Regions from separate parts of the Bacillus sp. EB V-12 genome, predicted to be linked through region 1. Evidence: riboswitches for the same ligand, from Rfam matches in the RefSeq annotation. Region 1 holds a riboswitch; each other region holds the start of a gene.
The links. Region 1 has a riboswitch for lysine ahead of ACZDYH_RS17245 (amino acid permease). Riboswitches for the same ligand answer to the same signal wherever they lie in the genome.
Positions count from the first base shown of each region.

Region 2: it holds a riboswitch for lysine, as region 1 does, so the genes downstream of both, ACZDYH_RS15170 (aspartate kinase) here and ACZDYH_RS17245 (amino acid permease) in region 1, are expected to answer to the same signal.
Region 3: it holds a riboswitch for lysine, as region 1 does, so the genes downstream of both, lysA (diaminopimelate decarboxylase) here and ACZDYH_RS17245 (amino acid permease) in region 1, are expected to answer to the same signal.

Region 1 covers NZ_JBUXJL010000004.1:372,976-379,132, reverse strand. The annotation lists gene ACZDYH_RS17255 (DNA alkylation repair protein) at 1-308, opposite strand, end outside; gene ACZDYH_RS17250 (iron-sulfur cluster biosynthesis family protein) at 340-645, opposite strand; gene ACZDYH_RS17245 (amino acid permease) at 760-2,226, opposite strand; lysine riboswitch at 2,339-2,531, opposite strand; gene ACZDYH_RS17240 (GNAT family N-acetyltransferase) at 2,853-3,302, shown strand; gene ACZDYH_RS17235 (sulfite exporter TauE/SafE family protein) at 3,339-4,349, opposite strand; gene ACZDYH_RS17230 (VOC family protein) at 4,447-5,244, shown strand; gene ACZDYH_RS17225 (aminoglycoside phosphotransferase family protein) at 5,259-6,157, shown strand, end outside.
Region 2 covers NZ_JBUXJL010000003.1:712,061-718,217, forward strand. The annotation lists gene ACZDYH_RS15150 (NUDIX domain-containing protein) at 1-409, shown strand, start outside; gene ACZDYH_RS15155 (YndJ family protein) at 438-2,063, opposite strand; gene ACZDYH_RS15160 (DUF4166 domain-containing protein) at 2,069-2,680, opposite strand; gene ACZDYH_RS15165 (DoxX-like family protein) at 2,685-3,593, opposite strand; lysine riboswitch at 3,785-3,971, shown strand; gene ACZDYH_RS15170 (aspartate kinase) at 4,174-5,403, shown strand; gene ACZDYH_RS15175 (VOC family protein) at 5,633-6,085, shown strand; gene asnA (aspartate--ammonia ligase) at 6,144-6,157, opposite strand, start outside.
Region 3 covers NZ_JBUXJL010000002.1:634,746-640,902, reverse strand. The annotation lists gene ACZDYH_RS09940 (phosphoadenylyl-sulfate reductase) at 1-44, opposite strand, end outside; gene ACZDYH_RS09935 (YezD family protein) at 132-275, opposite strand; SAM riboswitch class I at 348-456, opposite strand; gene lysA (diaminopimelate decarboxylase) at 572-1,888, opposite strand; lysine riboswitch at 2,069-2,250, opposite strand; gene ACZDYH_RS09925 (DUF3888 domain-containing protein) at 2,340-2,735, opposite strand; gene ACZDYH_RS09920 (LTA synthase family protein) at 2,990-4,876, shown strand; gene pssA (CDP-diacylglycerol--serine O-phosphatidyltransferase) at 5,065-5,766, shown strand; gene ACZDYH_RS09910 (NAD(P)-dependent oxidoreductase) at 5,797-6,157, opposite strand, start outside.

The DNA.
Region 1 (6,157 bases):
TCAACGTATTTTGCAAGAGGCATATACATATATCCATTTGTAAATGTGCCTACTTCTGTTGTATTTTCTGGTCCTAATGTCTTCAGTAATATATGTATTGCGGCATTAAAATCTTTTTGTAAAGCATTGTGTAATTCATCTGCAATTACTTCAATACGCTGTTTTAACTCTAAATTTTCAACTTTACAAGCTACAGAATCTACAAAGATGTTTTTAGAGAAATAAGGATCGTGTTTACAAATAGAATCAGCTATTTTTTCGGCTAATTCTTCATTAAATAAAAATTTTAACGGAACATATTTACCCATTTTTTCACCTCATTGGTCGGATAAACGATTTTTATTTTTTAATCGACAATCCATAAACCAAAGTCTCACTCGGAGTCGTAATACTAAAACCTGTCGTCTTATAATCAAGCTTCACTGTATCACCAGTGTAGTCTTTCGTAAATGAATCCATTTGTACGATAAGCTCCGCATCTTCATATACAACATCATCTGCGTTAAATGTATCCCAAATTAAATCGACATCAACGAAAATACTACAAGAGTTTGTCATTGTTCCTCTAATGCGAATGATCTTTTTGTCTTCACGTTCTAATCTATGTATAGCTGCTTTTGCTTCATCAGTAATGCGAATGTTCATTGTATCCCAACCTTTTATTTATATTTCTTCTATTATGGCAAAAACAGGAGCAATAGGGAAGCAAAGAGGTTTGCAACAAAAAACGAGCAAACAAATTTGTTTGCTCGTTTCACTTTATTTTAGTTCACATTTATCAAGTGGAATCACTTTTGTTTTTTTCGTAAATTTATAACCTAACCATAGTACTAAGAAGAGTGGTAAACCGATGTAAGAAACGAGTACACCGTTCCAGTCGATTGACTCACCCATAAATGCCCCGTAGTTTTGTCCTAAAATTACGATGATACAAAGTGTAAATGCAAAGATTGGACCGAAGGGGAACCATTTTGCTCTATATGGTAAGTCATTTAAATCTTTTCCTTGTGCGATATACGCTTTACGGAAACGGTAATGACTAATTGCAATGCCGACCCAAGCGATAAAGCCAGACATTCCTGATGCATTTAATAACCAAATGTATACAACACCGTCACCGAATAAAGAAGCAATGAAAGCAATACTACCGACAATCGATGTTACGATTAATGCGTTAACAGGTACACCGCGGCTATCTAATTTACCAAGAAACTTTGGTGCCTTCCCTTGGCGAGCTAAATCCCAAAGCATACGAGTTGATGCATACATACCAGAGTTACCAGCAGATAGTACTGCCGTTAAAATAACAGCGTTCATAACAGAAGCAGCAAAGGCAACGCCCGCTTTTTCGAAAATAAGTGTAAATGGACTTACTGTTACATCACTTGCAGCAAGACTTTCAGTTGTATAAGGAATTAATAAACCGATAACGAGAATCGCAAGGATATAGAATAAAAGAATACGCCAAAAGATTGAACGAATTGCTTTTGGGATATTACGTTCTGGATCAGATGTTTCACCAGCAGCTACTCCTAATAGTTCAGTACCTTGGAATGAGAAACCAGCTGCCATAAACACACCGATAATTGCCATGATACCGCCGTTAAATGGTGCATCTGCAACAGTGAAGTTTTTGAAGCCAACCGTTTCGCCGCCCATAATTCCAAAAATCATCATGAAACCAACAATTAAAAAGATAATAATCGTAACTACTTTAATAAGTGCGAACCAATATTCAGATTCACCAAACCCTTTAACAGATAAGTAGTTTAAAAGGAAAATAATAGCTAAACATAATCCGCTCCAAATAAGAGAAGGGGTATCTGGGAACCAAAATTTCATAATTAATGTTACAGCAGCTAGTTCAGCAGCAATCGTAATTGCCCAGTTATACCAATAGTTCCATCCAAGTGCAAAGCCAAGTGATGGATCAACAAATTTTGTTGCGTACGTACTAAAAGATCCAGTAACAGGCATGTAAGCTGCGAGTTCAGCTAAGCTTGTCATTAAAAAGTAAACCATAATTCCAATTGCGGCGTATGCAATTAATGCACCACCAGGTCCAGCTGAATGGATGACACCACCGCTGGCAAGAAATAGTCCGGTACCAATTGTACCGCCGAGAGAAATCATCGTAAGGTGACGAGATTTTAATCCGCGTTTTAATTCACCTTGTCCTTGTGTAGTTTGCGTTTTAGAGGTAGATTGATTTGTTGCGCTATTCATGTTCAACACTCCTTTTCTTGTAGGTTAGGAAGGAGCGGGGGAGAAAAATACAAAAAACCGCCAAAGGAATTTGGCGGAACGTTTCACAAATAACCACCCCATCATACCCTTCCGTTAAGATAGCACCCCACGTTTACACGGTAATTTTGTAAACGTGACAGTTCTGTTCCTTTCGGAGACAGCCCCAGCCCATATTTCCAGAGAAGAAATATAAACTTCGGCAACTTTTCCTTTCAAACGGAGTCGGTGACATTCTCTGTGTCTCGTCCGTCGTACTCTTAAAAGTCGCAACCTCTACCTCATCGGATTGATGAGGATTTGATATATTGCTAAGATTTTTAATATATGGCAATTGTAATGACTTTCTGAATATATTGCAAGATATTTTGTTAGGAAAAGTCAAAAAATATCGGTTATTGTATAGGAAACGCTTGCAAAACTCCACCCGAACCTACTATTATGTAGCAATAAGCAAAGAAAAAATTGTTATACAAATGTTTCGCAAAAAATATTGAAAAACCCTCTAAATTAAAAGAAAATTCAGAAAAATATAATTCGACATTCATAATAAAGTCATATTATTTGTTATAATTAGAGTAACGTTTAAGCAAAAAGGGGAAATCAAAATGAAATTAGAAACAGAAAGGCTCTATATAGTGCCGTGTACAGAAGAGAGGATTCAAGTCGCTAACGAGCAAGGATACAATAGCGGCCCGCATATTGTAGGGCATGTAAAGAATGTAAAACAAGATGCAACTTTATTACCATGGGGGGCGTGGTATGTTCTTCGAAAAGAAGATGATAGCGTTTTAGGTGATATTGGGTTTAAAGGGAAACCAAACGAGGATCAAACAGTAGAAATTGGCTATGGATTCATTGAGAAATATTGGAATCAGGGCTATGCAACAGAAGCTGTAAAAGAACTAATCGATTGGGCTTTCAAAACAGGTGAGGTAGAAACAATAATTGCAGAGACACTTCTAGATAATTATAGTTCGATGCGTGTTTTAGAAAAGTTACATATGAAGAGAGTAAATGCTACAGAAATGATGATTAATTGGAAAATAGAAAAATAAAAAATACCGCTCTAAATTGAGCGGTATTTTTTATAGTTATGGTAGCATTTGCTTCTGATCATTCGGATACTCAGCCGTTGACGTATTAGGACGATTGGAATGATTACGAACAGCAATGAAAATAGAAATAATAACGACAAGACCAACTGCAACGTAAGAAAGTGAAATAATAGTTGGATCCACTTTAAATGTAGTAAGCAGTGTACGAATGTTTGTAAAGATAATAAGACCACCAACTAATACGCCAAGTAAATGAGAAGGAACGATGCGAACTAGCCATGCCGCGATTGGTGCCGCTACGATACCACCGAGCATGAGAGAAAATACCCAAACCCAGCTTACTTGTTCCCAGCCAAGTGAGATGAAGAAGCCGATTGTTGCAGCGAGTGAAACAGGAAATTCACTCGTATCTACAGATCCAATAACTTTTCTAGCTTCATTTCCTCTTGCTAGAAGAACAGGTGTCGTAATCGGCCCCCAACCACCGCCACCAGTTGAATCAACGAATCCAGCGAATAAACCAAGCGGCACAAGTTGTTTTGCAGACATACGCTTATTTGAAGTGACAATTTGTTTTTGAATGATGAATCGTAATAAAATATAAACCCCTAAAGTAAATAAAAATACGGAAATGTACGGTTTGATTACATCTCCAGGCAAATTACTTAAAAAACATGCCCCAACAAATGCGCCGATTGCCCCAGGTAATGTAAGCCTGGAAACTGTATATTTATCAACGTTTCCAAATTTGATATGAGATGCGCCAGAAGCTGCAGTTGTAACGACTTCAGCTAAATGAACCGATGCGGAAGCTACAGCCGGTGCAATACCAAACATTAATAATAGTGAAGTAGACGTTACCCCATACGCCATTCCGAGTGCTCCATCGATCAGTTGAGCGAAAAATCCAATAATAGCAAAGACAATTAATTTCTGCATAAATAATCCCCCTGTAATAATAAATGAAAAAGACACTTTTCCCGTATGAGAAAAGTGCCTTTGGTTTTTCCAATCAGCAATAATTAAATTTGTTTCATTATAATACATATTAATCGTATAAATCAACTAGGTTTTAAAGTTTTTGAATTGAATGAAATAAAAATAAAATATACAATAAAAGGATGGAGAGAAAGGGGAGAAAGACATGTTACGATTTGATCATCTTGTTCACGCAGTTCATGGTACACCGGAGGAAGCGGCAAAACAAATGCAGGAACTTGGATTTCATACTGTATTAGGCGGAGAGCATACGAATTGGGGTACTTGGAATGGTTTAAGTTATTTTGATTTATCATATATAGAATTTTTAGCAGTTCAACATGAAGAAAAAGCGAAAGAAGCAGAAAATCCATTAGTACAAGAAACAGTGGTGAAACTACAAAATGGAGAAGGAATGCTACAAATCGCGATCCGAACAGATGCAATTGAGGAGCTAGCAGTTAACTTTAATAAGTACGGCTTACATACGATAGGGCCATTTGAAGGGAAACGCATGAGAAAAGATGGCCGGCTTTTAGAATGGAAAATGTTATTTGTTAGGCAAGAAGAGAACGGACCGAAATTACCTTTCTTTATACAGTGGAATGAAACGGACGAAGAAAGAAGAAACGATTTACGTAACAGTAGGACGATCACTGAACATAAAAACAAAGTGCAACAAATTGAAACGATTCATTACGCAGTAAAAAACGTTCGAGAAACAGTACGGAAATGGAAAAAAGTAATGGGACTATCTACAAGTTCAGTTGTGAAAAATGAAAAATGGAATGCTGAGAGTCAAAGTGTAGTGTTTGGAAATATTCATGTGCAGTTTTGTGAACCGATTGGAGAAGGGCTAGTACTAGAACATTTGAATAAGAATGGCGAATATCCATTTGCAGTAGAGTTTAAAGGTGGAAATAAACGAGAGCATGAAGTGCTAGGTAGTTTGTACATATATTAATAGAGGTGAACGTTGTGGAAGAAATGCTTAGGGAGATAGAGAGAATACTAGAATGGCCTCGTATTGTAAAGTGTACAGCTATTTCAAAAGGTTTCTCACATGAAGAGAAACATAAAATAGAATTAGAAAACAAAGTAACATATTTTGTAAAAGTATGTGATACAGTTCATTTTGAACGTAAACAAGAAGAATATACGTATATGAAACGATTAGAGTCATTACATATTCCAACGCCTAAGTTAATTCATTTCATAAAACTTGAGGAATTAAATAAATGTGTTCAAGTATTTGAATGGACCCGAGGTATAAATGGTGAAGAAGGTTTAACGAAGTTATCGGTGGAAGAACAGTATAAGGCAGGAAGAAAAGCAGGGGAAGTATTAAAGAGGATTCACTCAATTGAAAGAGAAAGTGCAAGTAATAAATGGGAAACATCTAGATGGAATAAATACGAAAGATACATAGAGGCACTAACAGATTACGAGGTGAATTTTCTGGATTTGAATCCAATATTAACCTTTGTAGAAAATCATAAAGATTTATTGAAAAATCGTCCAATAAGATTTTTACATGATGACTTCCATCCAGCAAATAGTATGATTCATAATAAGGAGTTTATCGTTATTGATTTTTGTGGATATGATTTTGGCGATCCAATACACGATTTTTATAATGTAGCGATTTTTACTACAAGAATAAGTAAACCATTTGCGGTTGGACAAGTTCACGGTTATTGCGGAGGCGAACCATCGCTTCATTTTTGGAAACTCTATACATTGTACGCCGCGATGACATTCCCAGCGGATATCGTTTGGACGAATCGAAGTACGCCGCATTTAGTAGATGATATGAAGGAAAGATTAAATGGAATATTAGAAGAGCATAATCATTTTTCATCTTATATTCCAAAATG
Region 2 (6,157 bases), on a different contig from region 1:
CATAAAACGCCCCAACCATCGAGGTTTCCCTGGCTACATCGCTCCTGGCGGCAAAGTAGATTTCCCCGAAAGTATCGTTCAAGCCGCTATAAGAGAAGTAAAAGAAGAAACTGGACTACTTGTTTCCAATTTAACTTTTAAAGGATTAGATGAATATGTAAATCCAAAAGGTAATGTTCGATATATGGTATTTAACTATTGGACAGACTCATTTGAAGGTGAACTTCTTTTGAACCCTCCTGAGGGTGAATTATTATGGATGCCAATCGATACAGCACTAAAGCTACCTATGCAAACTTGGTTTAAAGAAAGATTCCCATTATTTTTTGAAACAGGCACTTTTGAAATTCAACGTATTTGGGATAATGATCTAGATAAACAAGTTGCTATAACAATTACACATACGTAAAAAAGCTTGGAATCTCTCCAAGCTTTTCTTACTTCTCCTCTACTTTCTTAATCTTATAATCAATTTCTAAAAACTTAACTCCAAATATCCACATTCTATGATTAGCCTCTAGTATGTGATCCGTGCGCTCTTTTATAATAAAAGTCTCTGCTAACGGTAAACGGATTGTTAAGAACCGAGTATGTAAATAAATCCCCTCATCTCCCTGACCATTTTCTCTTAACTTACTAGTAATGATTAAATCATGACTATCATTATATAGTTTCAAAATACCAGTCATATTCGAATAAGGTAAAGGTAAGGCGATATTCATATATGTCTCATTCTTATTTGTATGCTTTGAATAAAGAGCTACAAAAATAGATTCACCTGCTTCATTTTTCCTTATCCAAGCCCTTACATTCTCTCTTCCATCTTTCTCATCTATTACACTAATGATAGAGCCATGCATCGTTTCCCAATTGCCGCCCATCCCTAAATGTATTTGTTCTACACGCTTACTCATTTTCTCATAGCAAAGTGCGAACGGACGGAACCAACGAGTCCATTTAATATTCGATTGCAATTCATACTCTGCTGTATTTTCATAAAAATGAATCATACTTAAAGGAACCTTCGTCACATCAAATGCCTCACTATGAAAGTCATTTACTTTATCGACTAAACCGTTGTATTCCTTACTGTCTACTAAATTGCTGCTATATAAATAAGCCTCACCAATTGCCACATTTCCTCTTAACTTACTCATTGGTTTCCCATAGTATTTATAATTCGGAACACTCTTTTCAATCACCCAGCCGATAAATGCCGGTAAAGCTACTCCAAGTCCATTGACAACACCATGAATCCAAACCATTTGAGCAATTGTAATCGTCATTACATGCTTCAAATTTCCGTATGAATATATAAGCGAGAACATAATTGTAACCATGAGTGTACTAGACGAAACGATTAGAAGAATCTTTGCACTGATAGCATTAAATTTTGCTCTCCAAACGTAAAATCCATACCCATAAATTGCACATAAATATAGGAACACTGCAAAAAATTCAAATATTCTTGAGTATGTAATTCCTATTGCAACTGTCATAGGTGAAATCATGATGATAAACATAATAGCATCATACACTTTACTTCTCTTTTCTCTTTTTCTCCCTATTAAACCAGCTGATAATGGCAATAGAAACGCCGAATAATGAAAATGTGCAGCTGTGAGTAAAACAATGTCAGAGCTAAAATGCATAATTGAAAGTTTTGCTACTGAAGCAGAAAACCAAAAACCACCTAAAAACAAATAAATAAACGCACTATCTATGGCGATCTCTTCTAACGGCTTCCATCCTCTTTCTAGCAATCTACTTACACCAAATAACGCAACAATTCCTGTATATACAAACCAAACTAGCGCAAATACATATTGATTTGTGACGAAAGCTAGCATTGCACAAATTGCTGCGATTGGATATAAAAATGATACGGATTTATAAAATAATAATTGCGATCCATCTCTTTTTCTTTTATCAATAATACAAAGTGACATTGGTATAAATAATAAAACAGATAATAATATAATTGCTTCAACAGGATTTATATTTGACCACTCACATATTAGAAAAATAACATAACAAGCAAGCCCAAATATTATATTTTTCATATCGTTTATTCCCTTTCCACAAATGTTCCCTTATATGAAAAAAGCGAACCAATTAACGGGTTTCGTACTTGTACATGAATTCGAAAACACTGAAGTGTTTCATCATAACTTTCAACAATTTTTGCCTCACCATACAAAAATTTTGGTAACGGCATTTTTCTTCCAAACATATAAAACCATTGTTTCTTTGAAGAAATATGCATTGCCCCTAACTCATCGATATGAAAATGCAGTGTAGAAACGAGTAAATGTGGTTCACCAAAATAATCTACAATTTCATTTTCGTTTTCATCCAATTGCATAACTGCATTAAAATATCTTTTCTTATTATGGAAATAAAAAGTACGGTTCCACCTTACTAATTCTCGTCCATATTCATCTCGCTCAGCTATGTTTTGTATCGTAAATGGAATTTCCTCTCCTCGTTCCGAGAAAAACATTCGAAACTTCGATGTAATTTTCAATATAAATTTCACGAAAAAAGAGCCACCGTAAATTTCATCCATCTTTCCTTCCCCTGTAAAACTATTCTCTTCTGTAATCGCATAACGCTTCTGCAATTCAGGATGAAGATTTTTATAGGTATCCCCTAATAATCGTTCATACATATTAGCCATACACTTATCCCTTTCTCGCCCTCTTGCAATTTTTCGCGCTTGGTAAATCGAAACTATTTATATAACCGACAATTGATAACCCCATTAGAAGAACATTTAATGTAATCGGATTAAACGGCCCTGTAAAGCTTGCAATATTCGTAAATCCTGCTGCTAACGTTAAAACTAGTAATACAATAATATGCAGTATAAATAATTTTCGTTTTATTATTGGCAACAGCCATACGACACCGAAAATTATTTCTAACATCCCAATTATTTTAAGTATACATATACTACTTTCATTTGAACCGATTAATACAGAAAGCATCTTTACTTCTTCTAAATGAGTAAACAGTAGTTTTGGCACTATCCCTTGATATATCCATACAAAAGCAAATAAAAAACATACGAGCCAATACGTCATTGTTCTTCTAATTAGTAACCTAGGATGAAGCCCCTTTTCTAACCATAATTTTAAGGCATCAAAACTCCAAGCAGTCGCCCAACCTAATAACGGCCGAAACATATAGCAATCTATTACATTCCCTACACGACCAAATCTTGTATCATAATCATATTGTGTCTTAAAATGGATGTATTCTTTATTTGGCGTATACTTCCAATAACCACGTCCTATTTGAATAAGAGATAATGTATTATCCGTCCAAAATTTTAAAGAAGAAATTCTTTCACCAGTTTCTTTTCTTATTTCACCTATTGATTCCCCTTCTCCAGCTATTTCAAGCCCAAATCCAATCTTTGTTTTATACAAAAACTTCTGTGGTTCTCCTTCTTTTTTCTCTAAATACGAAATTTCAGTAAAGCGAGCATCCCACTCTGTATGTATATGTGGTTCTTGCGTATATTCCCATAATTTTTCCATCGTCGTGTTCATTTTTGTCGCAACATAAATAGGCTGTTTCCTTTTCATTCTCCCCACCTCCTATGCACTATAAGTTTAATGTACATGCAATGAATTTATTTTGCTACATTTTTCACAAACTTCCCCAAAAAAGAAAGAATTTTTAAAATGTATATAAAACACTTGATTCCCCGAAAAATTTAAATTATTATAAAACAAATGTTACCAACAACTTCATAAATCAAACACTCTCGCCTAAAACGTGAGATAGAGGTTGCGATACTTATGAGTATTCTAATGGAGACACAGAGATGTCTATGAAGTTAGATAAAAGGAAGTATTGCCGAAATTGATAAATTTCTCTGCATTTATCAATTGGGGCTGTTTTCGAATAGAAACAGAACTGTCATATGTACAAACGTGTACGTATGAAGAGCTATCTACAAAAAAGAGATATCATTTTTTATGATATTCCTTTTTTGGCGGTTTTTTTATTAGCTCCGTTTTCTGTTTCCCTTTTCCTGTAACAGCACCATCCTCACTTATTTGAGATGGTGTTTTTTGTTTGTCTTTCTGGTAACTACAGGAGTATTGGGATTTATATATTTCCTAATCTATTCTTAAAAATAGACGAAAGAAGGAATCTGTAATGGAAACAATTGTTCAAAAATTCGGTGGCACTTCTGTCGGAAGCGTCGAACGCATTCAACATGTAGCAAATTTAATTATTGAAGAATATGAACGAGGTCATAGCATTGTCTCTGTCGTTTCAGCAATGGGAAAAAGCACAGATGAACTTGTCGCACTCGCTAACGCTATCACAGAAAATCCAAGTAAACGTGAAATGGATATGCTTCTATCTACAGGAGAACAAGTAACTATTTCATTATTAACAATGGCACTGCAAGCAAAAGGCTATCATGCAATTTCATTAACAGGGTGGCAAGCAGGTATTACGACAGAATCTGTACATAGTAGTGCACGGATTACTGACATTCATACAGATCGTATTCAATCTTATCTTGCTGAAGGTACGATTGTTATTGTAGCTGGTTTCCAAGGAGTCAGTGAAGATTTTGAAATTACAACGCTTGGACGAGGCGGTTCTGATACAACTGCTGTCGCATTAGCTGCTGCACTAAACGCAAAAAAATGTGATATTTACACAGATGTGACCGGCGTATATACGACGGATCCACGAGTTGTAAAAGATGCTTATAAATTAGATGAAATTTCTTATGACGAAATGTTAGAACTTGCAAACCTCGGTGCTGGTGTATTACACCCGCGTGCTGTTGAGTTTGCTAAAAATCATAATGTCATTTTAGAAGTTCGCTCAAGTATGGAACAAGAAAACGGAACAATTGTAAAAGGAGAATGTAACATGGAACAACAATCAATCGTTAAAGGTATTGCATTTGAAGATAATATTACACGCATCACAGTGAAAGGATTAGAACAAGGTTCACTTTCAACTGTTTTCTCTACATTAGCAGCGGCACATATTAATGTAGATATCATCATTCAAAGTATTACAAATGAAGGAACTGTTCATCTCTCCTTCTCCATCCATTCTAATGATTTAAGAGAAACATTAGAAGTATTGGAACAAAATCAAGAGGCACTTCACTATGAAGCAGTAGAATATGAAAATCATTTAGCAAAAGTATCAATCGTAGGATCTGGCATGGTATCTAACCCAGGTGTCGCTGCAAATATGTTCACTACTTTAAAAGAAGAAGATATTCATATTAAAATGGTAAGTACATCAGAAATTAAAGTGTCTGTCGTTATTGACCGCCTTCATTTAGTAACAGGCGTTGAGGCGCTGCATCAATCATTTATGGCGAAAATTGAGCCTTTCGTGCAAATGAGCTAATTTGATATGTTTAGTAACGCTTATAAAAAAAACATATCAATCTACTTCCTTCCTATTAAATAAAAAGCTATTCGTTAACAAGATGCTATATGATATATTAAAAAACACCTTGTCACATTTTCCTATACTGTGACAAGGTGTTTTTGACTGAAAGGAATTTGTAACTACTTAGTAGTATAATTATGAGGATAATTAAATAATAAACTTTTATACATAAGGAGATAAGACTATGGCAAAAAACAAATTACTACGAATGGACAATGTCAGCATCGTTGTAGAATCCCTTGATAACGCAATCTCTTTCTTTGAGGAGATTGGCTTGAATCTCGAAGGTCGAGCAAATGTCGAAGGTGAATGGGCTGGTCGCGTAACTGGACTCGGTTCTCAGTGCGTAGAAATCGCTATGATGGTCACTCCAGATGGCCACAGCCGAATTGAACTTTCGCGATTTCTCACCCCTCCTACTATAGCAGATCACCGAACAGCTCCTGTAAACGCCCTCGGTTATCTACGCGTCATGTTCACTGTCGAGGATATTGACGAAATGGTATCGAGACTCACTAAGCATGGTGCAGAGCTCGTTGGCGAAGTAGTTCAGTACGAGAACTCGTATCGTCTCTGCTACATTCGTGGAGTCGAAGGAATTTTAATCGGTTTAGCAGAAGAACTCGGTAATAAATAAGTAATGTTTTATAAAAAAGAGGGAATAGCTCTATATTTAAGCTATTCCCTTACTTCTATTAAAACAGATGAA
Region 3 (6,157 bases), on a different contig from region 1:
GAAAACGAAACAACATTTTCTTCCCACGTTTCATACGTCAACATGTTTTTTCCCCCTGTAAAAGCAAAAAGACGGTTTTAACCTAATGAAAATAGGTTAAAACCGCCTCTAGTTTTTCTAGTCAGCGCTTTTCACTTTAAACGTACTTTTTCACTTTTCTCTAACTGAATTACTTTTCCATCTTGCACAACAATTGTAATTGAACCATATTTCATATCAGCAAGCATCGCTTCAATCTTCTCGGATACTTCATCAAAATGTTCCCGTACACTCACGCGAACAGCCCCCCTTTTTATTCATAAAAAAAATCTTTCCCATTTCGAAAAGACTGTTCGGTAATATATTTTACCTTATCTTTCAAAATGGATCCCATTTTGCTGGATTTAGCACCTTGCTTTCTATAAGCAGGTTGCCGAGCTTCTTCGGGCCAGTTCCCTCCGCTTCTCTTGATAAGCTTTGTATTTGTATTTTATCACAATTCTGATTTTTTTCAATCCTAGTTTTCCGATATATTTTAATTATTTTATTTTATAAAAAAGGAATTGTCCATTCGAACAACTCCTTTTCCTATTTAGACAAGCTCTTTAATACGTATGCGATCGTTCCCAATAATATTTTCATATGTTTCGCGTTCCACAACTACTTGCGATGTTCCGCCTTTTGCAAAGACAACGGCTGGTCTTCGAATCCGATTGTAATTATTCGCCATCGAGTACCCGTATGCTCCTGTACAGGAAACTGCTAGTAAATCAGAAGCAGCGACTTTCGGTAAATGAATATCCCAAATCAACATATCTCCACTCTCACAGCATTTCCCAGCAATCGAAACGAGTTCCTCATTCTCATCATTCCCTCGATTCGCTAACATCGCTTCATAACGCGCACTATATAAAGCAGGTCTTAAATTATCTGTCATTCCACCATCGACTGATACATATTTCCGAATACCAGGAATATCTTTCACAGATCCAACTGTATAAATTGTTGTCCCAGCATCACCTACAATGCTACGGCCTGGCTCAATCCATATTTCTGGCAATGGATATTCACATACAGTAAATTGTTCTCTCACTGCACTTGTTACAGCTCGCACATATGTCTCAAGAGTTAATGGTGTATCTGACTCTGTGTAACGTATTCCAAATCCCCCGCCTACATTTAACACTTTTACTACATAGTTTGTTTGCTCTCTCACTTCTTCTAAAAATTGGCGAAGAACTTCAATTGCTCGAACAAAACCAGCTGTTTCAAATATTTGCGACCCAATATGTGAATGGATCCCTAGCACATTATAATTTGATTTTTGTAAAGCAAATCCAATTGCCTGCATCGCTTGACCGTTTGAAACACCAAATCCAAATTTCGAATCATCTTGACCTGTTGTAATATATTCATGTGTGTGCGCCTCTACTCCAGGCGTTACACGAATTAATATGTTCACAAATTTCCCATGTTGCATCGCTAAATCGTGTAAAACTTCTAATTCAAAGAAATTATCTACGACAAAACAACCGATATTCGCCTGAAGAGCCATCACTATTTCTTCTTCTGTTTTATTATTTCCATGAAAATGAATACGTGATGCCGGAAATCCTGCTTGGAGCGCAGTATATAATTCTCCCCCAGAAACAACGTCTAATGACATACTCTCTTCACGAGCTACTCGGCACATCTCCATGCACAAGAACGCCTTGCTTGCATATGCTACTTGATAAGAGAAACCACTTTCTTTAAAAGCACGATGAAATGCTCGGCATTTTCCTCGAATAGACTCTTCATCGTATACATAAAGTGGTGTTCCGTATTGCTTTGCTAGCTGCGTCGTATCGCACCCTCCAATTTCTAAGTGTCCTTGCCCATTAATTCGGCTTGTGCCGTGTAAATACATTTTAATTCCTCCCTTATTTCCTCTAAAACTCATAACCCCAATCTTCTATTCATTGCAGCACGCTTTTAGATAGACAAAAAACGCGCGGAACAATGTTCACACGCGTTTCTTATTAGGAAAAATATATATTGAAAAAATAAACGAGTTGTTATCTCCTCAAAATAAGAAACCGCATCAACATCTCCAAATAGCTCTCCATAAAATAAATCTTATGACAGTACTACATTTATTCAATGCAGTCCCAATATATGAATAAGATGGTTATTCTTATATTTCGGCAATAGTCCCTTTCAACCTATGATCACAGATTCCATTAAATCTCCCATAGCTTACTCTTTCCTATCGCGGCCTCTACCTTTGAGAGTAGATGAGGTAAGTCTATTTAATTTTCAAACATCTAATTGTTGCTATTAACAATACCAAAGGACCATTTTATTTGTCAAACAATTTTTTATATTGTTTTTTTACAGTTTAGTTTCGTATCATTTGGTAAGCGCTTTACTGAAATCTTTGTCACTTCCCATTCGCCTTCTTCGTTATTAAATGTAATCGTTACCTTCTCAAATGGTGGAGCAATTTTCCCAGCAACACGTTCATACTTTGTCACTTCAATACTTGCTTGAAATAAATATGTACCGCTATACACTTTTTTTAAACTAATAATTTTAGGACATTGATAAGGTTTCAAACTTCCATATTGTTTTTCAATTGCTTTATTTATTTTTGGAAATAAAACAGAATAAAGTGCATCTTCCATAAGAGGTGCATCATATTGGGCTACCGACACACTCGGTGAAGTAAAAAGTATAACACTACTGCATGCTATAAAATATAATAATTTTCGCATTATAACCTCCGTATAATCACGCGATTCTTTCTGCGTACGATAATTATCATACATAGAAATTCTGTTTTATTGTCTCCCACCACTCTTTTTCTACTCGATTATTATAAAAAAGCCCACAACCTTCTTTTATTTTCGTATAATGATACTCATAGTATAATAATCATAATAACAAAGGACTGTTCGTATATATAAAATGAGTCGTTAAGCAAACTGACTCACAAGAACTGTCATGCTTTTTAGGAGAGGAGTATATTATGCTACAACATCTGTTTCCAAAACTGCGATTTGCACTCGTTGCAGTCGTTTTACTATGGATTAAAACATATATTGTGTACAAGCTAGCATTTGATATTAAAATTGATAATTTCTTTGAAGAATTCATGCTTTTTATCAATCCACTAGCTGCGTTACTTTTATTTTTCGGCTTAGCTTTACTTGCATCTAAGCACCGAAACCGAATTATAATTGGAATCAGTTTTATACTGTCATTTATTTTATTTGGAAACGCAATGTTTTATGGGTTCTATAACGATTTCGTTACTTTCCCGGTTTTATTCCAAACAAACAATATGGCTGATTTAGGGACAAGTATAAAAGAACTCTTTACGTACAAAACATTACTTTTATTTGCAGATGCAATTATTTTAATGTTTATTTCACGTAAATTCCCATCATTTGGCGACAAAACACCACTTTCCCGCTCAGAGAAGCGAACTTTCTTTAGCGGTGTAACAGCTTTATTAGCACTACAAATTGTTGTATCAGTTATTTATAAACCACAAATGTTCTCGCGCTCATTTGACCGTCAAACTGTCGTGAAGAATTTAGGTTTATACACATACCATCTATTTGATATTACGCTTCAATCCAAGTCTTCAGCTGAGCGTGTATTTGCAAGTGGGGATGGGTTTTCTGAAATTAAAAACTATACAGACTCAAAAGACAAACAAGTTGATAAAAACTTATTTGGAGCTGCAAAAGGTAAAAATGTAATTTTAATTTCAATGGAATCTACACAAAACTTTGTTATTAATAAAAAAATAAATGGAAAAGAAATTACACCATTTTTAAATGAATTTATTAAGGATAGTTTCTATTTCGATAACTTCTATCATCAAACTGGACAAGGCAAAACTTCTGATGCTGAATTTATCGTTGAAAACTCACTTTATCCGCTAGATCGTGGTTCTGTATTCTTTACTCATGCAACAAATGAATACACAGCGACACCAGAACAATTAAAGAAATACGGATATTCTTCTGCCGTCTTCCATTCAAACGATAAAACGTTTTGGAATCGGGATGTAATGTATCCTGCGCTTGGATATGATCGTTATTTTAATTTAAATGATTACGCAGGAACGGAGCAAATGTCTGTCGGTTGGGGATTAAAAGATAAAGAGTTCTTTGAACAATCTATTCCAAAGTTAAAATCTTTACCGCAACCGTTCTATACAAAATTTATTACATTAACAAATCATTTTCCGTTTCTTCTAAATCCGGAAGATCAATATGTTGATGAATTCAACTCGGAAAGTGGTGTTGTAAACCGCTACTTCCCAACTGTTCGTTACACAGATGAAGCTCTTAAATTATTTATTCAACAATTAAAAGAAGAAGGATTATATGATAATTCCGTTATTGTCATTTATGGTGATCATTACGGTATTTCCGAAAACCATAACACAGCTATGGCACAGTTCCTAGGAAAAGATACTATTACACCATTCGATTCTATGCAATTACAACGAGTTCCTCTTATTATTCATGTGCCTGGCCAAGAAGGAAAAGTTGTTTCTAAAGTATCCGGTCAAATTGATATTAAGCCAACGCTCCTTCATTTACTTGGTATTAAAACAAATAAATCCGTTGAATTTGGAACTGACTTATTTATTAAAGAGAAAGACCCGCTTATGGTAATGCGTGATGGTAGCTTTGTTTCTGAAGAGTATGTTTATACAAAAAATATGTGCTACAAAAGAAGTACGGGTGAAGAAGCTGACATGACGCTATGTCAGCCGTATATTGAAAAAGCAAAAACAGAATTAAAATTCTCCGACAAATTAATTTATGGAGATTTATTACGCTTCGATCCTAATAATCGATATAAAACTGGAACGATGACAACGAAATTTGAATAGTAAAGGAAGCAACTTTATACAAGTTGCTTCCTCTTTTTATTTTCACTTAATTTTCAAACCATCCTTCTATGAAATCTTTCACAAATTGGTAATTTCTTTCGTATGAGGAATAAATTTATGGTATGATAAAATAAGTAAACTTTCATACACTAATTAAGAATTTATTACAGAAAGCAAGGGATCAGATTTTGTATAGAGCAGCTATTCCAAACTTATTTACGCTCGGAAATTTATATAGCGGATTTTTATCAATCGGCTATGCATCTTTAGGATATTATAAATCAGCTGCTATTTTAGTACTTATCGGGATGATGTTAGATAGTCTTGATGGTCGTGTTGCTCGTTTATTACGTGTTGATTCACAAATGGGAAAAGAGCTCGACTCGCTTGCAGATGTCGTAACATTTGGTGCAGCACCAGCTGTTTTAATGTATTACACATCTTTCTCAAACTACGGAATCATCGGATTATACATAGCGGGATTATTCCCTCTTTTCGGAGCATATCGTTTAGCACGATTTAATGTAACACCATCTTCTACTTCAATGAAATATTTCACTGGAGTACCGATTACAGCAGCGGGAGGGCTTGTTGCTTTCTTAACATTATTTTCACATACCATTCCAAAAATCGTTCTTATTACCGTATTTGTAACGTTCGCATTTTTAATGGTGAGCCGCATTCGTATCCCAAGTTTAAAAGATGTACCAATTCCACGATATAGCATCATTATTACACTATTTTTAGTTGGAATCATTATTACAATGTATCAAACAGGATTTGGAAATTTTTCTGTTTTCTTATTCATTGCCATTCCACTATATATTTTGTACATGTTATCTCAATTCATTAGACAAAGACCGTCTAAAAAAGCGAATAAAGAAAAATAAGAAAACCTTCCAAGTCCGGAAGGTTTCTTTTTATTTTGTAACTAATACCTTTTGATTTACAGGTGTTACTGGCTCTTCGCCGTTTAATACAGCTAAAATATTTCTGACAGCCATTTCAGCCATCGCATCACGAGTTTCAAATGTTGCATTCCCTACATGTGGAGCAAGTACTACATTCTTTAATTCTTTTAGCTCTTCTGTAATTTTCGGTTCAAATTCAAACACGTCAAGAGCTGCTCCTTCAATTTCATTTGTTTTTAATGCATGAGCAAGTGCTGCTTCATTCATAATTGGTCCACGTGAAGCATTTACAATATACGCTGTTTTCTTCATCATTTTAAACTGCTCTTCATCAATCATATGATGTAATTTTGGATTATAAGCACAGTTA